2 regions of the Bacillus sp. L381 genome follow, and region 1 is predicted to be linked to the other one. Evidence: predicted binding sites of a transcription regulator. Region 1 holds the regulator's gene; the other holds the start of a gene.
What was found. Region 1 encodes NrdR, which represses ribonucleotide reductase genes. Its sites were predicted from a motif close to AACACNATATATNGTGTT; they were not measured.

Region 1 (11,651 bases):
ACGGTCCGGCGCACTCTGACCGGTCTTGTGAAAGGGAAAACGATTGAATCGGCCGACATCAGATGGCCGAATATCATCAAAAAACCCGCCGAGCCGGAGGAATTCGCGCGGCAGATTGCAGGAGAAACAATCCGATCCATCGGAAGAAGGGGAAAGTTTTTGCTTTTCCATCTGGATCATTATGTCATGGTGTCCCATCTACGGATGGAGGGGAAATACGGTCTTCACCAGGCCGATGAGCCTGACGATAAACATGTGCACGTCGTGTTTAACATGACGGACGGAACACAGCTCCGCTACCGGGACGTCCGGAAATTCGGCACGATGCATTTATTTGCGCCGGGAGAGGAACTGACTGCATTACCGCTTTCACAGCTCGGGCCCGAGCCTGACGATGAAGCATTTACCGCCGCCTATTTAAAAGAGCGGCTCGCCAAAACGAACCGCGCGGTAAAAACCGCTCTGCTCGATCAAAAAGCGGTCGTCGGCCTCGGCAACATTTATGTCGATGAAGCTTTATTCCGGGCGGGGATTCACCCTGAGACAAAAGCGAACAGTCTGTCAGACGGGCAGATAAAAAAGCTTCATACAGAAATTAAAGACACCCTTCAGGAAGCGATTGACGCGGGCGGGAGCACCGTCCGGTCTTATATCAATTCTCAAGGGGAGATCGGAATGTTTCAGCTCAAACATTACGTATACGGCAAAAAAGATGAGCCGTGCAAGACGTGCGGCACGATGATTTCTAAAATCGTGGTCGGCGGAAGAGGTACGCATTTCTGCGCCCGATGCCAAAAAAAACCATAAACTGAAGCTGTTCAAGCGGACGCCGGCAGAATGACTTTTTTCTAACACAGTTGATGACCTTTCTCCATATATATATTGTGATTCACCCAATAGGCATTTGTCACAATTGCCGATCAAGAGAAAGGGAGAAACGGATATGGAGATTGTTTCTTTGCTGCTTTTGGCTTTTGCTGTCAGCTTGGACAGTTTTTCAGTCGGGTTTACGTACGGATTGAGAAAAATGAAAATCCCGTTCAAAGCGATTGCCGTGATCGCTTGCTGTTCAGCCTCTGTGATGTTTATATCCATGCTGATCGGCCATTTTCTGACAAAGATTTTTCCCGTATCCGTCACGGAGAAACTGGGCGGGCTGATCTTAATCGGAATCGGGGCATGGGTCATCTATCAATTTTTCAAACCGGCTAAAGAGCCGGATTACTTATTACATGAAAAAACGTTACTTAATCTTGAAGTGAAATCGCTCGGCATCGTGATTCACATTTTGAAAAAGCCGACCAGCGCCGATATTGATCAATCCGGAACCATTAACGGAGTCGAGGCGCTTTTGCTCGGTATCGCCTTATCAATTGACGCGTTTGGCGCCGGCATGGGAGCAGCCATTCTCGGCTTTTCTCCGGTTATGATGAGCGTGACCGTCGGGGTGATGAGCTCGCTGTTTGTTTCACTCGGCATAAACGCGGGGCATTTCTTTTCAAGATGGAATTGGATAGATAAAATGACATTTTTGCCGGGAGTCCTGCTGATTATCATCGGGATTTGGAAAATGTAAGAAGGAGTGGGCTTTTTGAGCTTGGTCATCGGTTTAACGGGAGGCATCGCCAGCGGCAAAAGCACGGTAGCGCGCATGCTGATCGACAAAAAGATTACAGTCATTGATGCGGATGTCATCGCAAAACAGGCGGTGGAAAAAGGAATGCCGGCTTACGGACAGATCGTTGAAACGTTCGGAAAAGAAATCCTGCTGGAAAACGGCGGGATTGACAGAAAAAAACTCGGTGCCATTGTTTTTACGGACGACCAGAAGCGTCTGACGCTGAATCAGATCGTTCATCCGGCGGTGCGTGCGGAAATGATGAAACAGCGGGATGAGGCTGTTGCGCGAAAAGAGCAGTTCGTCGTTTTAGATATACCGCTTTTGTATGAGAGCGGGCTTGACTATCTTGTCGGCAAAGTGCTCGTCGTCACCGTACCGGCAGACATTCAGCTCAAACGGCTGATGGAGCGGAATGCCCTTACAAAAGAAGAAGCGATGAGCCGGATAACGTCGCAGATGCCTTTAGCGGACAAAACAAAAAAAGCTGACGCCGTCATTGATAACAGCGGCAGTCTTGAACATACAAAGCATCAGCTGGAGGAAATATTGAGCAGCTGGGCATAAACAAACACCGTTCGGGAAGCCGAACGGTGTTTTTCTGAATTAAAAATCAAAATTGTCAGGGTCCGGACCGACACGAAGATTTTCGTTCAGATCATCAACCCGTTTCATATCTTCAGCTGACAGTTCGAAATCAAAGACATTTGCATTTTCTTCAATACGGTGTTTTTTAGTTGATTTCGGGATGGTAATGACACCGTTTTGCAAATCCCAGCGCAAAATCACTTGAGCGGCTGATTTGCCGTACTTCTGAGCGATCTCCTGTAAGACGGGATGATCAAGCAGCTGGCCTTGCATCAATGGCGACCACGCTTCAAGCTGAATGCCTTGTTCGTCGCAGAATGCCTGCAGTTCTTTCTGTGTCAGGCGCGGGTGGTATTCCACCTGGTTGATCATCGGCTTGATTTCCGTTTCTTTCATAAGATGTTTCAGATGGTGAATTTGGAAATTGCTCACCCCGATCGCTTTAATGCGTCCATTGCGGTAGAGGGTTTCGAGCGCCCGCCACGCATCAATGTACTTTCCTTCGACAGGCCAATGGATCAAATATAAATCTAAATAGTCTAAACCGAGTTTTTCTAAGCTTGTGTCAAACGCTTTTAACGTTTCTTCATATCCTAAATCGGCATTCCATACTTTTGACGTGACAAAAATGTCTTCACGCTTTAATCCCGCTTCTTGCAATCCTTGGCGGATGCCTTCGCCGACACCCTCTTCATTACCGTAAATCGCGGCGGTATCAACGCTGCGATAGCCGTGCACCAATGCCGTTTTCACCGCATTGACGAGTTCCGCGCCTTCCTCTACTTTGAACACCCCGATGCCAAACCAAGGCATTTTTACTCCATTATGCAATGTTGCTTTTGCTTGTAAATATGTTGTCATGTATATGTTCCTCCAATTATTTGTTTGTTGAAAAAATCAAAATGCCTGAAGAAAAACTCATCTCCTTTCAGGGATGATGTGATCCCGCTTTTCAAGCTTCCTGCTCCATCCGGTTAACACGACCGCGCTGAGCACCATGAGCGCCCCGATCCAAGCGGTATGAATGATCCCGATTGAGTCTGTAATGACTCCGCCGGCAAACGAGCCGATCGCGATTCCGGCATTAAATGCCGCGATGTTTAAAGCTGATGCTGTATCAACGGCGCTTGGGGCAAAACGTTCACTGAGCATCACGACATATACCTGCAGTCCCGGCACATTCATAAACGCCAGCAGTCCCATTAAAATAATGGTGATCAGCCCGGCTGTTTTAAACGGCGCGGTAAAAGTCAAGACAAACAGCACAGCCGCCTGGACAATGAACATGTAAAACAATGCTTTCAGCGGATTCCGATTTGATAATCGGCCGCCAATCATATTTCCGATGGCGATTGCAATTCCGTAAACAAGCAGGACGGCCGCGACGGTTTCTTTCTGAAAACCGGTTACTTCCTGAAGAAGCGGGGATAAATACGTAAACACGACAAACGTTCCGCCGTAGCCTAACGCTGTAATCATAAATAAAAGCAATAACCGGCCGTTCGTGACGAGTTTTACCTGCTCGGAAAACGCGGTCTTCGTCCCTTTACGCAAATTTGACGGAACGAGAAGCGCATTTGTAAGGAATGCAATGATTCCTACCGTGACAATGACGGCAAACGCAATCCTCCAGCCGAATTGCTGGCCGAGATAGGTGCCGAACGGAACGCCGGTCACCGTAGCCACCGTCAGCCCCGTAAACATAATGGAAATCGCGCTTGCTCTTTTATGTTCCGGTACGATACTGGCGGCGATTGTAGCACCGATTGACATGAAAATGCCGTGGGAAAACGCTGTAATGACCCGCGCTGTCAATAAGATCCCGATTGAAGACGCGCTCGCCGCGAGTATATTTCCGGCGATAAAAATCAACATGACCCAGAGCAGCAGTGTTTTCCGCGACATGCCGGATGTGAGAGAAGTTAAAACCGGCGCGCCGAATGTCACGCCGAGAGCATACATGGAAACGGTAAGGCCCGCCGTTGTCACGGGTATATGCAGATCCTGAGATATAAGCGGCAGCAATCCGACACTGATAAATTCGGTTGTGCCGATCGCAAAAGCGCTGACGGCTAATGCAAGCAGCGCTGGTAAATAGCTTTGGCGATGTGAAGACATCTGTTTTCCTCCTTGGTCGATAATGTATGGTTGAAATGATGCCGGGTAAACGATATAAGTATAAGAGTACATCCCTTTTCATCCGGCAAATGTCATTATGATTGATAGGAGCTTCATTGAAAAGAACGTACTTTTAAGTGCCATAGGCACTTTTTAGTTCCTATAGATGAGGAGGAATTACCGTTGCTGAAGAAAAAATACAATATATCCGTAGAGGCGACGCTTGAAGTGATCGGCGGAAAATGGAAGTGTGTGATCCTCTGCCACCTTATGCGCGGGAAAAAGCGGACAAGTGAATTGAAGCGGCTTATGCCGGAGATTACCCAGAAGATGCTGACACAGCAATTGCGGGAATTGGAAGCAGACGGCGTCATCAACCGGATCGTGTACAATCAGGTGCCGCCAAAAGTCGAATACGAGCTGAGTGAATACGGGCACAGTCTGGAAAGAATTTTAAACGCGCTGTGCGATTGGGGCGCGATGCATATTTCTAAACGGTACGGCGAGGTGTCTTCCGTTTTAGAGGACAGCATTTTAAATGACAAATTTAAAGATCCGGAACAAATATAAGAAAAAAGCAGGCAGCATGAGACGCTGATCCTGCTTTTTTTATGGAAAAAAGATCATTTTATATGCAAAAAAACCGATTGAACAACATATTGATCGGTATAAGGGTGGATTTTTATCAAGTTGTACTGGCGGATTTCTTTTAATGTGTTATACTATATATAATTAAAAATTAATTAGAGTGGCATATTAAAAAGGGGTGACCTGAGCATGAAGGTAAAAGTAGCAATCAACGGGTTTGGAAGAATCGGAAGAATGGTGTTCAGAAAAGCGATGGAAGATGATCAAATTCAAATAACAGCCATTAATGCAAGCTATCCCCCGGAAACGCTTGCTCATTTGATAAAGTATGACACAATCCACGGCAGATACGATCAAGAAGTCGAGGCCGCCGAAGACAGTCTGATTGTCAACGGAAAACATATTATGCTGTTCAATCGGCGGGATCCGAGAGAGCTTCCGTGGAAAGAGTGCGGAATAGACATCGTCGTAGAGGCAACGGGAAAATTTAATTCAAAAGAAAAAGCCATGAGCCATATTGAAGCAGGGGCAAAAAAGGTCATTTTAACCGCTCCGGGCAAAAATGAAGACGTTACCATTGTCATGGGAGTCAATGAAGAGCAATTCAATCCGGATGAACATGTGATTATTTCAAATGCATCCTGCACGACAAACTGTCTCGCACCGGTCGTTAAAGTGCTTGATCAGGAATTCGGGATTGAAAGCGGCCTGATGACGACTGTTCACGCTTATACGAATGACCAAAAAAATATCGACAACCCGCATAAAGATCTGCGGCGGGCGAGAGCGTGCGGAGAATCCATCATTCCGACTTCTACAGGCGCCGCAAAAGCGCTGTCGCTCGTGCTGCCTCATCTGAAAGGAAAACTTCACGGCCTTGCTTTACGGGTTCCTGTTCCCAATGTGTCATTAGTAGACCTCGTCTGCGATCTGAAAACAGATGTGTCGGCCGAGCAAGTGAACGCCGCTTTCCAAAGAGCCGCAAAGACGTCAATGTACGGAATTCTTGATTATTCGGATGAGCCGCTTGTGTCTTCGGATTATAATACGAATTCACATTCCGCGATCATTGACGGACTGACAACAATGGTGATGGAAGACCGAAAAGTAAAGGTGCTCGCCTGGTATGACAATGAATGGGGATATTCCTGCCGGGTCGTTGATCTTATCCGTCACGTGGCCGCGCGAATGAAACACCCGTCAGCTGTGTAGAATAAAGATCATGGACTTTTGTTAGAAAAAACCCTTAACGGCATATTCGCAAAAAACACTTCTTGCAAAATAAACTTAAACACAGTATACTATCTTTCGTGAACTTCTTGCTCGTGACTGCTTCGGAATTACTTAAAGGGTTAGGACCTCTCCGGACTAACTTTCCCCCGTGGTAAATAGCCGGGTCAGTTCTCGGAAATTCACTTTTTTAATTCTTGTTAAGGGGGGTCCATGATTATGGAAACAATGGGGCGTCACGTCATCTCCGAGCTGTGGGGATGCGATTTTGATAAGCTCAATGACATGGATTTTATTGAAAAAACGTTTGTAAATGCTGCTTTGAAATCAGGAGCTGAGGTGCGCGAGGTCGCATTTCACAAATTTGCACCGCAAGGCGTAAGCGGAGTCGTTATAATCTCTGAGTCACATTTAACGATTCACAGTTTTCCTGAACACGGATATGCAAGCATTGATGTTTATACTTGTGGAGACCTGGATCCTAATGTGGCTGCTGATTACATTGCGGACGCATTACATGCAGATACAAGAGAAAACATTGAAATACCGAGAGGAATGGGGCCTGTACAGATCAAACAGGCACAAGCGAAAGTACTGTAATTTTCAAAACGCACACACAAGGGAGCTAAGCTGAAAAAGCCATTACGCGCTTTGAGGCTGATGCTCCTTTTCTAATGTAAAAAAACAGCATTGCTTTTTCTTTAAGCATTTTTTTTGTAAAATAGAGAAAGATAAGGCCGGTCTATCGGCTCTCCCAACACAATAGGCTCATCCTAGAAACGTTGGCGGGCATTTACCGGAAGCTTGTGAACCGCATTACAGCAACGAAACAGATGGGAGCTGATCCAATTTGAAATGTCCTTCATGCCAGCATAACGGTTCCCGCGTACTTGATTCACGGCCTGCGGACGAAGGGAAATCAATCCGCAGAAGGCGGGAATGCGAAGCCTGCCATTACCGCTTCACCACATTTGAGAAGTTTGAAGAGATGCCTCTGATCGTCGTGAAAAAAGAAGGCGTCCGGGAAGAATTCAGCCGTGAAAAAATGCTGCGCGGGTTAATTAAAGCTTGTGAAAAAAGACCCGTTCCTTTAAAAACACTGGAAGACATGTGCTTTGACATTGAAAAAGAGCTGCGAAATCAAGGCGTATCTGAAGTCAAAAGCGAACTAGTCGGAGAAATGGTGATGGACCGCCTGGCGAAAATCGATGAGGTGTCTTATGTCCGCTTTGCCTCCGTCTACCGGCAGTTTAAGGATATAAACGTGTTTATCGATGAATTGAAAGATTTAATAAAGAAAGAACGCTAAAGAGCTAAGAGATTGTGTCTGGCTCTTTTCTCATGAGCAAAATTGGCATTTGATAGATTGCGGAAACGGTGTAAAATGAGAGTAGAAACATATCGGAAGGTTTGAGAATCATGGCTGACTATTGGAATGACGTATTGCCTGTAGATCCTTACACGGTCAAAAGCCGTTCGCTTCTTCAGGATGTCGACAGACAGGTTTTGACACATCTGTACCAGCCGCTGATCGGTTCTTTTGCATTCTCCCTGTATATGACCTTATGGGGGGAGCTTGAGCAGAACCGTTTGTGGGGATCGGAATCCACTCACAGACAGCTGATGGGCATGATGCAGTCAAATTTAAAAAAGATTCATCATGAACAGGGAAAGCTTGAAGGAATCGGTCTGCTGAAAGTGTATATCCGCGAGTCCGAGCAAAAGGAGCGGATGTTTATTTATGAGCTGCTTCCCCCGCTCAGACCGAATGATTTTTTTGAAGACGGCATGTTGAACGTCTTTCTTTATAACAGAGTCGGTAAAACGAAATACCAGCAGCTGAGACAATTTTACACGCATCCTTCCGTCGGCGAAGGCGCAAGGGAAATTACGCGGCCTTTTAATCACGCCTTTGCTTCTTTCCAGCCGAGCGAGTGGAAAATGACGCCGGATATGGAAGAAGCGATGAACCTCCCCGAGGATTATGAGACGGCGTCTGTCGGACAAGCGCCTTCCTATACGGTGACGGAGGAAGTGTTTGATTTTGAGCTGTTTTTAGCGGGATTATCAGAAACAATGATACCGCGCAAATCAATCACACAGGACGTGCGGGAGAGTATTAAAAAGCTTTCGTATTTATACGGAATAGATCCTATCTCCATGCAGCACGTCGTCATGACCGCAATTAATGAACAGGATACGATAACGGCCGAAGCGCTGAGGAAAGCGGCCAGCGACTGGTACCAAATTGAGAGAAGCGGGAAGCTCCCGGAATTGATTGATAAAACACAGCCTGTCCGTCTGAGAGAAAACAAGGCGGAAAAGGAAGATTCATTGAATGCCGAACTCATTGCACAGCTTGAGACCATTTCACCGAGAAAGCTCCTTCAGGACATTGCGGACGGGACCGAGCCGTCAAAAGCCGACCTGCAGATCATAGCGGATATTATGTTCGAACAGAAGCTTGAGCCCGGTGTCACCAATGTGCTGATTTATTATGTCATGCTGAAAACGGATATGAAGCTGTCCAAAAACTATATCCAAAAAATCGCCGCCCACTGGGCCAGAAAGAAAGTCAAAACGGTGCGGGAAGCTATGAAGCTCGCAATAGAAGAGCATAGGCAATATCTTGATTGGGCGGACGGCAAAACAAACGGCGCGCCGCGCGGCAAAAAAACCGTCCGGGAAGAAAAACGCCCTGATTGGATGAAAGAAGAAGAAACAGGGAATAAGCCTGAAAAGCCGGCTCTTTCCGCACAGGATCTTGAAGAACAGAAGAAAAAAATGATGGAAGAAATGAAAAAACTGAAAAAATACTCTGCCTATTGAGACAGAGAAGCGGGGTGATATGTAATGGAACCGATCAGCCGATCCTTAGAAGGCGTGACGAAGAGACCTGACTTTCAAAAACGCCTGGAACGAATGCAGCAGCAGGTCATGGCCGACAAAGACGTCCAGGCTTTTTTGAAGGAACAGAATGATGTAATCAATCAAAGCATGATTGACAGAGGGTTAAATAAACTGTACGAATACGTTCAGCAAAGCAAGCAGTGCGCCTTCTGTTCAAAAGACAACGAGACGAACAGCCTGCTTGAAGGCTATCATCCGAAGCTTGTGATCAACGGGCGTTCGATTGATATTGAATATTACGAATGTCCGGAAAAGAGAAAGCTCGACCGCCAGAAAAGACAAAAGTCCCTGATGAAGAGCATGTATATCCAGAAAGATCTGCTTGGCGCGACCTTTCAGCAGATCGACATTACTGATCCGAGCAGACTCGGCATTTTCCAGCACGTGACTGATTTTTTGAAGAGCTATAATGAAACGGGCAAAGGCAAAGGGCTGTACCTGTACGGGAAATTCGGAATCGGAAAGACATTTATTTTAGCCGCCATTGCCAATGAGCTTGCGGAAAAAGAGTATTCATCAATGATCGTATATGTTCCCGAATTTGTCAGAGAGCTGAAAAACTCGCTCCAGGATCAGTCGCTGGAGGAGAAACTGAATATGGTAAAAACGACGCCCGTACTGATGCTTGATGACATCGGAGCGGAATCAATGACAAGCTGGGTCAGGGATGAGGTCATCGGCACCGTGCTTCAGCACAGAATGAGCCAGCAGCTTCCTACTTTCTTCTCGTCTAATTTTTCACCTGACGAGCTGAAGCATCATTTTACGTATTCACAGCGGGGAGAAAAGGAAGAAGTCAAAGCGGCAAGATTGATGGAGCGGATTTTATATTTGGCTTCGCCTGTCCGTCTTGACGGGGAAAACCGCCGCCGTTCATAGTGCCGGCGACAAATGGGAAGGATTTGAGGGAATGAGGAATAAGAAGGCTGTCACATGGGCTGCGGCTGCGGCGGGAGCGGGCCTTTTGCTGTGGGCAAACCGCAAATATCTGAATCTGTCGCCTAAGGAGATCCGTCTTTGGGTGTTATCGTTCGGTGTTTTTGCGCCGCTTGTGTTTATCGGAATTTCCATCGTGAGGCCTTTTGTGCTGTTTCCCGTATCAATCGTTTCCGTCGCCGGAGGATTGGCGTTCGGACCGTTTTTCGGCACCGTGTATACGCTGGCAGGCTCAATGGGCGCTGCCGCCGTGTCTTTTTTTGCGGCGGGCCTGTTTGCCTTTAAAGAAAAAAGCCGTCACGGAAAAATGGAAGTCATTCAAAAGCAGATGAAAACCAATGGTTTCTTTTATATTTTTATCCTTCGCATTCTGCCTGTTAACTTTGATGTGATCAGCTATGCCGCGGGTCTTTCGAAAGTCAGGCCGATGACGTATCTTTTGGCGACCGCGGCGGGCATCATTCCGGGAACGATTGTCCTGAATGTGCTCGGCGCGAGCTTTATGTCCGGCAATGTGCTGACCATGTTCGGAGTGATCTGTCTTTACATCGTGTTTTTATCGCTTCCCCTCATATTTAAAAAGAAGATGCGCCATTTGTTCAGCGGTGAAAGCTAACCTTTACGTCTATTTTAAAAAGATCCCCCATATACTTGTAACAGATGCCGTAAGGGGGGACAAATATGCTTGAAGTGATCTTTGAAGATGACCACGATACCGCCGCTTTTTTACATCTCATTCAGCAATCGGACGACCGGAGACATTTTATTGTCCGTGAAGGCATAAAAAAAGTCGGAATCGAAAGGTCTGAATCGGCTTTTTCCGTTCAGCGTTTTATTGAGCCGATATTTGTCAGGTTTTTTTTAGAATGTAAAGAAGACGAGCATATGCTTTCTCTCATAGAGGACGCATATTGCTTCACCGATCAGGATGAACAGCAGCAAATCCTTCAGCTTGCGCACAGCATTATGGAAGGAGAGCTTGATGATCATCCGTTTGAGCCGAAGAAAGAGCCGCGCGCACAGTTTATTTCAGATGCGCTCCGGACGATTTCACTTGATGCGGGTGTTTTTTCCGTGCGTTCGTTTCAGACGTTCCGGCTTGGCAAGTATTATGAGCGGCTCAGGGAATACACGGAGGCTGCGATAGATGAATACCGGATGGAACAGGAATATCAAAACTTTATCCAGTCTCTGAGAGATTACGTGACATCCAATCCGCCGCGGATGAAGAAAGTCCGCATCGTACATGACCGGGCTTTTACGCTGTGGGAGCTGCGCTATGTGTCAGAACGGGAACAGAAAAAATACATAGACAGACGGTTCGTGCGGGAGCACCCGATGTATATAGATTCCCATCTGCTTGCGCCGCTGATCTCCATTGCGCCCGAGACGGTGGAATTGTATACGGACAAACCGGAGCATATGATGTCCAGAACGATTCAAAACGTGTTTCAGGAGAGGGTGCGCCTCTTCCCGTTAGGCGCGTTTGTGTCGGAGAAGACGGAAGGATAGCCGCACAGACGGCCTTGCGGCAGCAGCGGGGCTGTCTGGGCGAAATCAGATGGAAAACCGAGTTGCATTTTTCTCACAGACATTTTATAATACATAACAGATTAATGATTGCTACACGTATTGATAAGGACATGAAGCATTGATACCGGCT
Region 2 (11,651 bases), 920 kb from region 1:
CGGAATGAAGTCAGGAAATGTCTCATCCCGTTTGTTATAAGCGGTCAACACCGGAATATCATCCGCCTCAAGCTCTTTTAACAGGCCGAGAACTGTCTGTTCATGCCCGGCATAATCTTCATTGGAAGAATCAATGACATGGATGATCAAGTCCGCTTCCTTCACTTCCTCAAGCGTTGAACGGAAAGCGGCAATCAGCGTGGTCGGGAGATCCTGAATAAAGCCGACCGTATCAGACAGCAGGACGCTGTAGCCGCTCGGGAGCGCCATCTTTCTTGTCATCGGATCAAGTGTTGCAAACAGCAGATCTTCTTCATAGCTGTCTGAGCTTGTTAATTTATTGAACCATGTTGATTTTCCGGCATTGGTATACCCGACGAGCGCCGCCTGAAGCACGCCATTTTTCTTGCGTCTCTCCCGGTAACGGCTTCTGTGGCGGATAACCGTTGACAGCTGCACGTTAATTTCGTGTATGCGGTTTCTAATATGGCGCCGGTCTGTTTCAAGCTTTGTTTCACCGGGCCCTCTCGTCCCGATTCCGCCTCCTTGTCTGGAGAGATTGATTCCTTGTCCGCTCAGTCGCGGCAGTGCGTATTGAAGCTGGGCTAATTCGATCTGAAGCTTTCCTTCCCTCGTCTTCGCTCTTTTTGCGAAAATATCCAAAATAAGCTGCGTGCGGTCAATGATTTTCGCTTCAATGGCAGCGGCGAGTGATTTAAGCTGGCTCGGTGACAGTTCATCATTAAAAATGACCAGATCAGCTTCAAGCTCCTCGCACAGCGCCTTCAGCTCGTCTGCCTTCCCCTTGCCTATATATGTAGCGGCATCCGCTCTGTTCCGTTTTTGCGTAATCCGGGTCAGCACCGTTCCGTCAGCCGTTTTTGTCAATGAAGCAAGCTCGTCCATCGAATGGTCAAAGTGCTCGTCGGTCATGTGCGGAAGCTGACAGCCGACCAGAATGACCGTTTCTTTTTTTTCTTCCTGTTCGTTCAAATGGATGTTCCTTTCTGTGTCGTATTGGGCAGTAGTACTATCATACCAAACCCGCAGGGCGTATACCACACATCCGGCGGGTTTTAAAGAGAGAAATAAAAAAGAGGCCTCTCAGACCGGCTGAGAGGATTATTCATGAGCTGCCGTCTCATCTTTTATAAATAAATCCTGGCTCTTGATCGTCATCAGATCGTTTTTTAAGTATTGGTCTCCCATTAAAAGCCTCATGGCCTGAGCGCGGATTGATTTTTCAATCACATTTCTGACAAAGCGGCCGTTGCTGAATTTAATGGGGCTTGTCGTGCTTTTCACTGTCATTAAGTAATCTTTTAACTTCCATTCGGCTTCCTGACTTAATTGATACTCCCGTTCTGCTATCATGCGCTTGGCAATGTCCATCAGCTGAGTGACAGAGTAATCCGGAAAATCGATGCTGATAGGAAAACGCGATTGCAGGCCGGGGTTTAATGAAAGGAAATGTGTCATTTCTCTCGAGTACCCTGCCAGAATCAGGATAAATTCATGCTGTTTGTCTTCCATATGCTTGACAAGCGTATCGATGGCCTCTTTACCGAAATCCTTTTCTCCGCCCCTTGCAAGTGAGTACGCCTCATCAATGAATAAAATGCCGCCGAGCGACTTTTTAATCAGATCTCTCGTTTTTTGCGCCGTGTGTCCGATGTATTCACCGACCAGATCAGCACGTTCTGCTTCGATCAGATGTCCTTTGGAAAGAACGTTCATTTCGAAGAAAAGCTTGCCGATCAGTCTCGCCACGGTTGTTTTCCCGGTGCCGGGATTCCCTTTGAACATCATATGAAGAGCTTGTTTTCCGACTTTCAGCCCTTGTTCGGCCCGTTTTTGATTGACGAAGATCCATGCGTAAATTTCTTTAATGTTGCGTTTCATCTCTTCCATTCCCACTAATGTGTTCATTTCTTTTTCAATTTCTTTCAGAATGCTGTGCTTGGCTTCATTTTTTTGCAGGGCGGCCTGGTATTCCGCCTCAGCTTCCGCATTTGTCAGCACTTGCTTTTGTCCATTAAGAATGATGTTAATTTGTCCGTTATTTTTATAGGTTACAGCGCGCTCCAACATGCTCACCTCTCTGTTCTCTCTTTATCTTATTCATGATGAAGACGTTCTGTGACATCCGCCTATCATCATGAGGCCCGTTTTCTCCTATATCTGTCACATTTTCCGTTCTCTTCGGGAATGATGTTGAATCCTGCGCTTTCCCGAGAAATATTTTTCATTTCTTATTGTATTCAGCTGAAACGGGAGGACAAACCATTTATTTTTATTTTCCGGGAAATGTTAGGCGGTTTTCTTATTTTTCTCCTGAATGACAGCCGTACAAGCACCTTTTGAATCTCATCATATGCTGTAATGAGGTGATGGAGAATGGTTAAAATTTTTATAGACCCCGGTCATGGCGGAACTGATTCAGGTGCAACCGGGAACGGCCTTCAGGAAAAAGCGATCACTCTGGAGATCGCGCTGGCTTTGCGCACAATTCTGACGAATGAGTATGAAGGGGTTTCTGTCATGATGAGCAGGACAAGCGATAAGACGGTCAGCCTGACGGAAAGAACAGATGCCGCCAACAGCTGGGGCGCAGATTATTTTTTATCCATTCATATTAACTCAGGAGGCGGAACCGGATTTGAAAGCTATATTTATCCGGGAGTCGGAGCGCCGACCTCGACTTACCAATCAGCCGTCCACACACAAGTGATCCACGCATCCGGTTTTTATGACCGCGGGAAAAAAACAGCCGACTTCCATGTGCTGCGGGAATCAAATATGCCGGCGATTTTGACGGAGAATGGTTTTATTGATACGGCAGCTGACGCAAACCATCTGAAAACATCCAGTTTTATTGAAAGCCTTGCAAGCGGACATGCCAAGGGCTTGGAGCAAGCTTTCAGTCTAAAAAAAAAGGCTGACTTATATAAAGTGCAAATCGGCGCTTTCAAAGTGAAAGCAAATGCTGATGCGCTTGCCGCCAACGCGGTGTCTAAAGGTTTTGACGCGATAGTGCTTTCAACAGGCGGCTTATTTAAAGTACAGATTGGCGCATTCTCTTCCAGAGATAATGCTGAATCGTTAGCAGCTCGGGCAAAAAAAGCGGGGTTTGATACCGTCATTACGCTAAACTAACGAAAAACCCCTGTTCTCCCTTTTTTAGGAGGAACAGGGGTTTTTCTGTTATTGAAGAATATCGGCGACAAACTGTGACCAAGTTTCAAGACGCTGATATACGTCTTGTTCTTTTAATTCGCTCACTTTCATCCAGCGGCCGGCGATTTGATCTTTTTCTTTCACTTCGACTTGTGCTCCAGACGCTAATTGGAGCGCAGAAAGGATGCCGATATGTACCTTCCCAACATTGTTTTCATCATCGTTGATTAAACCGAGTGTGACAATATGTTGTTTGTCCTCCTCACGAATGTACAGTTCTTCCGCCAGCTCCCGGTCGGTATTCTCTTTCAGCACCTCTGAAAAAGAAGCCGCCCCTTCCATAGGATTCATGTGTCCGCCGAAGCCGAGGGAAAGCTTATTATGGAGGCGCGATTCCCCGCCGCCCGCCAGCCGTTCATACACAAACACCTCATCATCACGGCGGATGACGACATATGGAATCGGCTGTTTAAAACGCGGGTCCTCTTCCGCGTCGCCTCTTCTGATGTCAATAAAATGCTCCTCAATTTGAGCCATGATCTTTACGATACATTCATCTTCGCTGTTAACTCCCTGAAATGCCAGCGTTTCATTTTGAAAGACGTCACTTCGCGGTGCAGCCAAGATGATTTCATCCATTTTATTCATGTCCGTTCCTCCTGTCTTACCTCTCCATTCAAGCCAAAAGAGCAGATATTATATCTGCTCTTCATCTTGGCCGAAATAAAAATCTTCGTCTTTAATCGGTTCTACCGTCGCTTTTTTGTAGCCGTTCCCTTTCATGGAGAAGAAATCATGTGATTTCGTTTTGGTGTTTAATCCGTTTAATACGATCGGATTAATATCCTCTTCTTCAAAGTAAGGATCGAATCCTAAGTTCATCAACGCTTTATTGGCGTTATAGCGGATAAATTTCTTTACGTCATGAGACAGGCCGACTTGGTCGTACAGATCCTCGGTATACTCAAGCTCATTATGATAAAGCTCTTCTAAAAGCTCAATCGCAAATTCGCGAAGTTCCGCTTTTTTCGCTTCTGTTTGTTTATTGTATATTTCTTGAGCAAGCAGTCCGACATAGACACCGTGGATCGCTTCATCACGAAGAATCAGGTTGATGATTTCACCGCTTTGCATCAGTTTTCCCTGTCCGTAGAAATATAACGGATAATAGAAACCGCTGTAGAAAAGGAAGCTTTCTAAGTAAACGGAAGCGACCATCGCTTTAAACAGCGAAATCTCATCATCTTTTTTTATGGCGCGGTACAGTCCGACGACGGTGTGGGCTTTTTTCTGCAAGTATTTATTCTGCTTCACCCATTCAAACACTTCGTTGATCGTTTCAGTTGGTGCAAGCGTCATAAAAATATTTGAATATGATTTTGCGTGCACCGCGTTTTCCATCATCGCCATGAAATTAAGAACCGCTTTTCGCTGATGGCCTTCTACGTGCTCGGCCACAATCGGCATGCCCGTGTTCCCCTGCTCTGTATCAAGCAGTGTCAGGCCGGCGAGGACCTTCATGTACGTATCCTGTTCATTTTTACCCAAATACTTCCAAGTGAGGAGATCGCCGTTTAATGCGATCTCTTCCGGAAGCCAAAACTGCTTTACGTTTTGGTTGTAAAACATTTGGGTGAAATCATCTTCATGCTTTGACCAGTTTGCTGCGTCATAAATTTTTGTCACTGTAAACTCTCCTTTAATCAAACAACACAAGAAAGACAGCTGTCCTGCCCGGTATCTTTCGTTCTTGCATAGTAAATGGTTTTGATGCCTCTATGGTGGGCATACAGATCAATACGGTTCAGATCACGAGTTGTCATCGTATCTTTCAAAAACAGGGTGAAGCTGATTCCCTGATCGATATGCTGCTGGATTGTCGCGATCATATCCACCACTTTGAACATGTCCATATCATAAGCTTCTTTGTAGAAGAACCAGTTATTAGACGCTAACCCCGGCATCGGGTAATACGTTTTTGAGTTTCCGTATGTTCTTTCTTCGATCCGTTCCATAATCGGCATAACGGATGCCGTGCTGGATTGGACGTAGGAAATGGAGCCTGTCGGCGCGATACACAGTCTGTAGCTGTGGTACATGCCGTGTTCAGCGACAAACGCCTTCAGCTCTTTCCAGTCTTCGATTGTCGGAATGTGCATGCCTTCAAAGAGCGCAGCGATTTTTTCGTATGCCGGCGAGAACTCTTTTTCGATGTATTTATTGAAATATTCTCCCGTTGCATAAGTAGAGCCTTCATAATGCTCAAACGTTTCGCCTTTTTCTTTCGCAAGTTCAGCTGAACGCTGGATGGAATAAAAGTTTACCATCATAAAGAACGTATTCGCGAAGTCTCTTGCTTCCGGGCTTTCATAAGCGATGCCGTTTTGGGCAAGGTAGCCGTGCAGGTTCATCGCGCCTAAACCGATCGATTTCATCGCTTTGTTCGCGCGTCTGACCGCCGGCGCGTTGCGGATATCCGTCGTCTCGGACACATGAGTCAGAGAATCCGTCGCGAGTTTCACCGTGCGCTCAATCGATTTATGTTTCATGACATTCAAAATATTTAAAGAACCTAGGTTGCAGGAAATGTCCAAGCCGATTTCATCTTCTTCGTCATAATCTGTGTAAGCTGAAACTTGTGACGCTTGAAGCACTTCAGAGCAAAGGTTCGAGAATTTCACTTTTGAGACGTGGTTATTCGCGTGCTCTTTATTTACGTTGTCCTGGAACATAATGTACGGATAGCCTGACTCAGAGCGGAGAACGGCAAGCTTTTCAAGCAATTTGCGCGCATTCACTTTTTCTTTTTTGACGCGCGGATTGTCGACAAGCTCCTCATACATCGCCGTCATGTCCATTTCGTCCATATGCTGGCCGTATTCTTTATAAATCGTATGCGGATAAAAGACATAAGCGGCTTTATCCTCTCTCGCAAGCTCGACGAACTTGTCCGGAATCACGACGCCGATGGAAAGGGTTTTAACGCGGACGTCTTCATCAGCCGAGATTTTTTTCGTATCAAGAAAATCATTAATATCCCGGTGGAAAATGTTCAGGTATGCCGCGCCTGAGCCTTGTCTTTGCCCCATTTGGTCAGCATAACGGAACGCATTATCAAGAAGTTTCATCACGCCTACGACGCCTTTTGTGGCATTTTCCACATCTTTAATCGCTTCGCCTTTGGCACGGAGCTTCGACAGGTTAAGTGACACGCCTCCTCCAAGCTTCGAAAGCTGCATGGAGATGTCGATCGCTCTTGAAATATCATTCAGCGAGTCATTGACTTCCAAAAGGAAACAGCTGACCAGCTCGCCGCGGCGTTTGCGTCCGGCATTTAAGAATGTCGGCGTGCTCGGCTGATATTCCTGGTTAATCATTAAGCGCACATAGTCTTTCGCTTTTTCCGCGTCGCCGTTTGCAAAAAACAGGGCCACGATGGAAATTCTGTCCTCGTACCGCTCAAGGATTTTTTTCTTGTCATTCGTTTTCAATGCATAATCGTTATAAAATTTAAAAGCACTCATGAAGGATGGAAAACGAAATTTCTTCGCGTAAGCTGTCTTGAAAACATCTTTTATCTCTTCAAACGAATAGAGGCTCAAAAACTCTTCTTCGTAATATTGATTTTCAATCAGATAATCCAGCTTTTCTTTCAAATCGTGAAAGAATACCGTGTTTTGATTGATATAGTCAACAAAATAGCTATGTACAGCCTCTTTATCTTTATCAAACTGGAATTTTCCATCTTGTTGGATCATAATTTCGTTATTTAACTGAATCCATTTTGGCACTTGGTTTTGTGACAACTTTTTCTACCTCCTGAGTAAACAATTCAACGTCTTTCGCTGTGCCGCTGAGTTCAAATTTAAGAAGGACCGGCACCTGATACTGCTTTGAGATCGTGTCGGCGCTTTTGGCAAAATTCTCACCCCAGATTTTATTTCCGCTCGCTGCGACTCCTTGCAGAAGATGGGCGTTTTTTTCAAGAAATGCCTGCGTTGATGCCGGCACCTGTCCGAAGTTTGTCGTGTAGGTCACCAGTACAAACGGAGTGTCCAGATCTTCAATTTCGTCCACCTTGCGGATCAGCTGAAAGTCTGTTTTATTCACAAAACGCTGAACATTCCCTGTCTTTGAATCAAATATGATTTGAACCATCCATATCACGACCTATCAAAAATAATGAATCTCTTAACACTATATATAGTATACTAACCTCTCAGAAAAACACAACATATTGAGATCGATTTATAAAAAGTTCATATTTTTGAAAGAGCGGACCTTGGTTCTGACCCGATTAACGCCCAAAAAAGAGAGCAGAACGAGAATCATCTCTCATCCTACTCAAGGTGTCATGTGTAAGCCGATGTCTATCATAACATGAAAAAAAACTGCTTAGTAGTCTAGACTTTTATTCTTATTTTTTGTAAGAATCACATTTTTTTTCGCTTTCAACGGTTTCTTCTATTTCCACATCAGCACCGATTTCTTTCAGTACGGCTTTCAGAGCGCTTGTAATGGAAGCCTCTCTAATCAGTTCTTTGCCGTCAACGATGATGCTGGTTCCATATTCATAGCAGGAATCATCTTCACAGGTTTCTTCCCAATGGTTGATTATCACCTTGTGTTTCAATCGTCTCACCCTCTGCATGATCAATGTCAGTACCTAGTGTAGCTTGTGCGGCCCGCTTTGTAAATTCGAACGCTTGTGAAATTTATTCAAGCTCATCCAGCGCCGTTTCTTTTTTCAGTTTGATTTTATTCGTTTTTTCATCGTAGCGGTATATTTTCATGTAACCGCCCTCGACTACGCCGAAATGGTTATGTTCCAGCTGCACCGTGCCTTCTGTCAGCGGTTCGGTATCCGTTGAGCCGCCGTCATGATCCGTCACCACCGTCTCATGATTGCTGCATGCTCCGAACAGCAAAAAAACAGCGATCCAAACGAGCGTAATCCTGATTCTTCTCAGTTCATTCTCACTTTCAAACATGGTTTTCCGATCCCCCTTTTATGTTTCCGATCTCCAGGCGCCAATATACAGGCGCGCATAAAAAAAGACCATGCTTCATGGTCTTTGGCAAAAAGTCTATTCAAGCTCAAGCTGAACGTTTTTTTGCGGGGCGAACGTGGAGATAGCATGTTTATAAATAAGCTGCTGCTTCCCCTCTGTTTCGAGCAAGACGGTAAAGTTATCAAAGCCTTTTACCTGGCCGCGAAGCTGAAAGCCGTTGAGTAAAAACACCGTGACGAACGTATTGTCTTTTCGGATTTGATTCAAAAACTGATCTTGAATATTAATCGGTTTCATGTTTCGTCCTCCTTGGTTCTCAATACAATACTGTTTCGATTAAATTTCCAGTTTTCCTGCTATACACTCGAAAATTTCCTTTTTTTTCTGTTCGATATCCACAGGCGGGGTCATATCGGTCCATGAGACGGACATTTTATTGCGAAACCAGGTCAGCTGGCGTTTCGCATAACGTCTTGAATTCTGTTTTAATTGTTCCACAGCCTGAGGGAGCGGTACTTTTCCATCCAGATATTCATACAGCTCTTTATAGCCGATCGCCTGAATCGATTGGCTGTCCCGGATATTCATATCATACAGCCGCTTGACTTCATCAAGAAGGCCGGCTTCCATCATCAGGTCAACACGATCATTAATCCGGCCGTACAGCACTTCTCTGTCCATTGTAAGACCGATGAGAACCGCATTGTAAAGCAGCTCCCGTTTTTGGGTTTTAAGATGCTCTGACATTGTTTTTCCTGATATATGCAGAATTTCGAGCGCGCGAATGACTCTTCGCGTATTGTTTTGATGAATGGCCGCCGCCGCTTCCGGATCGGCTGCCGTAAGCTTGGCATGAAGAGCTTCCGCCCCTTCTTCTGTCGCCAGTTTCACCATGCGCTCCCGGAATACAGGATCGCCGGAGTGTTCCGTGAACGTATAATCATACAGCACAGACTGTATGTACAGACCAGTCCCTCCGACAATCATCGGGAGCTTTCCTCCACCGGCAATCTCGCTGATTTTTTCCCTCACCATTTTTTGATAATCCGCCGTTGAAAAAGTGTCGGACGGCTCCAAAATATCAATCAGATGATGCGGCACGCCTTCTGTCTCTTCTTCGGTGACTTTGGCCGTACCGATATCCATCCCCTTATATACCTGCATGGAATCTCCGCTGATGATTTCCGCATTCAGCATTTTTGCGAGTCCGATGCTCAGTTTTGTTTTTCCGACTGCCGTCGGGCCGACGAGTATGACGACAGGCTGTTTTGTATTTTTCAATATGTATCACTCTCTTTTATAAATCTCCCCCTGATTATAGCATTCATTTCTCCATGCACCTATCCATTTTGCCCTTTTTTCTGAGTGCTAAACGTCAATTACCACCCGAGCGGCTCGTTGCCGACAACCTCTCTCGTTTTTCCTTTAAGCTTGTGGTGATGTGTTTTCCGGTCTTGCTCCCGCGGATCGTAAACGACCCCGCCATAGCGGATCTGAATCGGCTCATTGTAAGCGGCAAAGGTGGTCTCTGCAAGCTCATGATAATGTGTTCCGTCAACCCTCGGAATGGCAGGGCCGGAAATACCGTAATACCTATGGAAATGGCCGTTTTCAAAAGAGGTGATGCCCTTATAGAAATGTGTATGCTCATCTGTATTGCTGCCGTTCTCAGGCTGCGAAAAGCCTTCAATCAAATGGTAATGCCCCTGCACAACATCCGTTTTAGCCCGATATGCGTGTGTGTGCGGAGGTTTTTTTGACCAATCGGACTGATACAAGCCCACAAAGCTCACTCCTTTATTTTTTTGATAAACGCCCAATCAAAAATTGGTGGGCTGAATACTCTGTTATCATCTAAAATTTATTCTTGGAGGTACCTTAATTATGAATGAAGAATACGCATACGCAGCAGATAGTGATATGAGACAGTTTGGACGGCCTGGTTTCGGGTTTGGCCGGCCTGGTTTTGGGTTCGGACGTCCCGGATTCGGATTCGGACGGCCGGGTTTTGGTTTTGGCCGGCCTTGGTTTGGCCGCCCTTGGTTTGGCTATGGATTCGGACGTCCGTTTGGATTTTTCGGCGGTCCGTTTGCCGGAGGGCTTGTCGGGGGTCTGGTCGGAAGCGCCTTATTAAATCCGTATTTGTACGGGGGTTACGGCTACCCTTACTATCCGTATTACTACTAAGACAATCAAAAAGGGCTCCTCTTCAGGGGCCTTTTTATATAGGCCAAATGTCTTGACTTGCCGGGCAAAGTTCGGATATCATTTTATTTTACTGCCTTGAACGAAAGGCATGAAGATGATGATGAGAGGGGGATGGGATATGATTCTAGGTTATATCTTCCTCACAATTGCTATTTTATCAGAGTCAATTGGTGCGGCCATGCTGAAGATCTCCCGCGGATTTACGCGGTTTTTGCCGAGCGCGCTTGTAGTGGCAGGCTATTCATTGGCCTTTTATATGCTTTCACTGACACTGAATCTCATTCCGCTCAGCTTATCCTATGCAACATGGAGCGGAGCCGGAACGGTGCTAGCATCCATTATCGGAGCGAAGTGGTTTCATGAAAAACTGGACAAGCAGGCTGTCATCGGGCTCTTTTTCTTATTGGCCGGTGTCATTTTGATGAATTGGTAGAAAGGAGAGGCATGATAATGAAAGGATTACTCTGCTTGGCATTAGCCATTGTATCAGAAGTGTTTGGAAGCACGATGCTGAAGCTGTCGGACGGTTTTACCCACCTATGGCCCGCTCTCGGCGTCATTGCCGGAATCGGAGCCTCTTTTATGTTTTTGAGCTTCTCTTTGAAAAGCCTTGATTTATCCAGCGCATACGCGACATGGTCAGGTGTCGGCACGGCTTTAACAGCGATTGTCGGCTTTATCGTTTTTAAGGAGGCCATGACAGTCAAAATGATAATCGGTCTCATATTGGTCATCACGGGCGTTATCCTGCTGAACCGTTCCAAGTCTCAAAAAGGTAAAAAAAATCAAACGGCCCGGAGCTGACCGTTTGAACTCATCAATCGCGGGCGGCTTTTACTTCCACTTCAAGCTCCATCTCCACGTTTCCCTGGACCGCTCGTGAAATCATACACGAGGACTCCGCTTTTTGCGCTAGCTTCCTGGCCAGCGTAAACTCCGTTTCAGTTGCCCCCGGCTTTAATAATATAAACGGGCGGTGAATGATTTTTTGATATGTAAATACACCGTTTGTTACGTCTACAATTCCTTCAGATTCCATATGTAAGTCTTCTTTATCCAGACCGCTTCTTTCCATCATTGCCGCGAGCGTTATAATATAACAGGTCGCGGCTGCTCCAAGCAGCATTTCATCAGGGTTTGTGCCTTCTCCCGGTCCGTCCATTTCCTTAGGAATGGACACAGCCGTTTCCAGCCGGCCGCTTTTAATATCGCCGACGCCGTTCCGATTTCCGGGCCAATTTGCTTTTAAATAAA

Region 2: a site for NrdR is predicted at 7,371-7,388, ahead of nrdI (class Ib ribonucleoside-diphosphate reductase assembly flavoprotein NrdI). Genes of this name have one in related genera too.

Annotation. Positions count from the first base shown of each region.
Region 1 is NZ_CP127224.1:2,650,529-2,662,179, reverse strand. It holds gene mutM (DNA-formamidopyrimidine glycosylase) at 1-807, shown strand, start outside; gene ytaF (sporulation membrane protein YtaF) at 944-1,576, shown strand; gene coaE (dephospho-CoA kinase) at 1,592-2,185, shown strand; gene QRX25_RS13540 (aldo/keto reductase) at 2,225-3,067, opposite strand; gene QRX25_RS13535 (MFS transporter) at 3,125-4,324, opposite strand; gene QRX25_RS13530 (winged helix-turn-helix transcriptional regulator) at 4,508-4,894, shown strand; gene QRX25_RS13525 (glyceraldehyde-3-phosphate dehydrogenase) at 5,102-6,124, shown strand; gene speD (adenosylmethionine decarboxylase) at 6,362-6,742, shown strand; gene nrdR (transcriptional regulator NrdR) at 6,993-7,451, shown strand; gene dnaB (replicative helicase loading/DNA remodeling protein DnaB) at 7,562-8,971, shown strand; gene dnaI (primosomal protein DnaI) at 8,996-9,931, shown strand; gene QRX25_RS13500 (TVP38/TMEM64 family protein) at 9,963-10,604, shown strand; gene ytxC (putative sporulation protein YtxC) at 10,670-11,500, shown strand.
Region 2 is NZ_CP127224.1:1,725,575-1,737,225, reverse strand. It holds gene hflX (GTPase HflX) at 1-993, opposite strand, end outside; gene spoVK (stage V sporulation protein K) at 1,123-2,091, opposite strand; gene QRX25_RS08545 (N-acetylmuramoyl-L-alanine amidase) at 2,398-3,156, shown strand; gene QRX25_RS08540 (hypothetical protein) at 3,205-3,825, opposite strand; gene nrdF (class 1b ribonucleoside-diphosphate reductase subunit beta) at 3,874-4,863, opposite strand; gene nrdE (class 1b ribonucleoside-diphosphate reductase subunit alpha) at 4,881-6,983, opposite strand; gene nrdI (class Ib ribonucleoside-diphosphate reductase assembly flavoprotein NrdI) at 6,943-7,335, opposite strand; gene QRX25_RS08520 (hypothetical protein) at 7,595-7,810, opposite strand; gene QRX25_RS08515 (YmzC family protein) at 7,893-8,168, opposite strand; gene hfq (RNA chaperone Hfq) at 8,265-8,486, opposite strand; gene miaA (tRNA (adenosine(37)-N6)-dimethylallyltransferase MiaA) at 8,526-9,470, opposite strand; gene QRX25_RS08500 (YmaF family protein) at 9,569-9,982, opposite strand; gene ymaG (inner spore coat protein YmaG) at 10,074-10,376, shown strand; gene erbA (SMR family multidrug efflux transporter EbrA) at 10,516-10,830, shown strand; gene erbB (SMR family multidrug efflux transporter EbrB) at 10,848-11,201, shown strand; gene QRX25_RS08480 (OsmC family protein) at 11,215-11,651, opposite strand, start outside.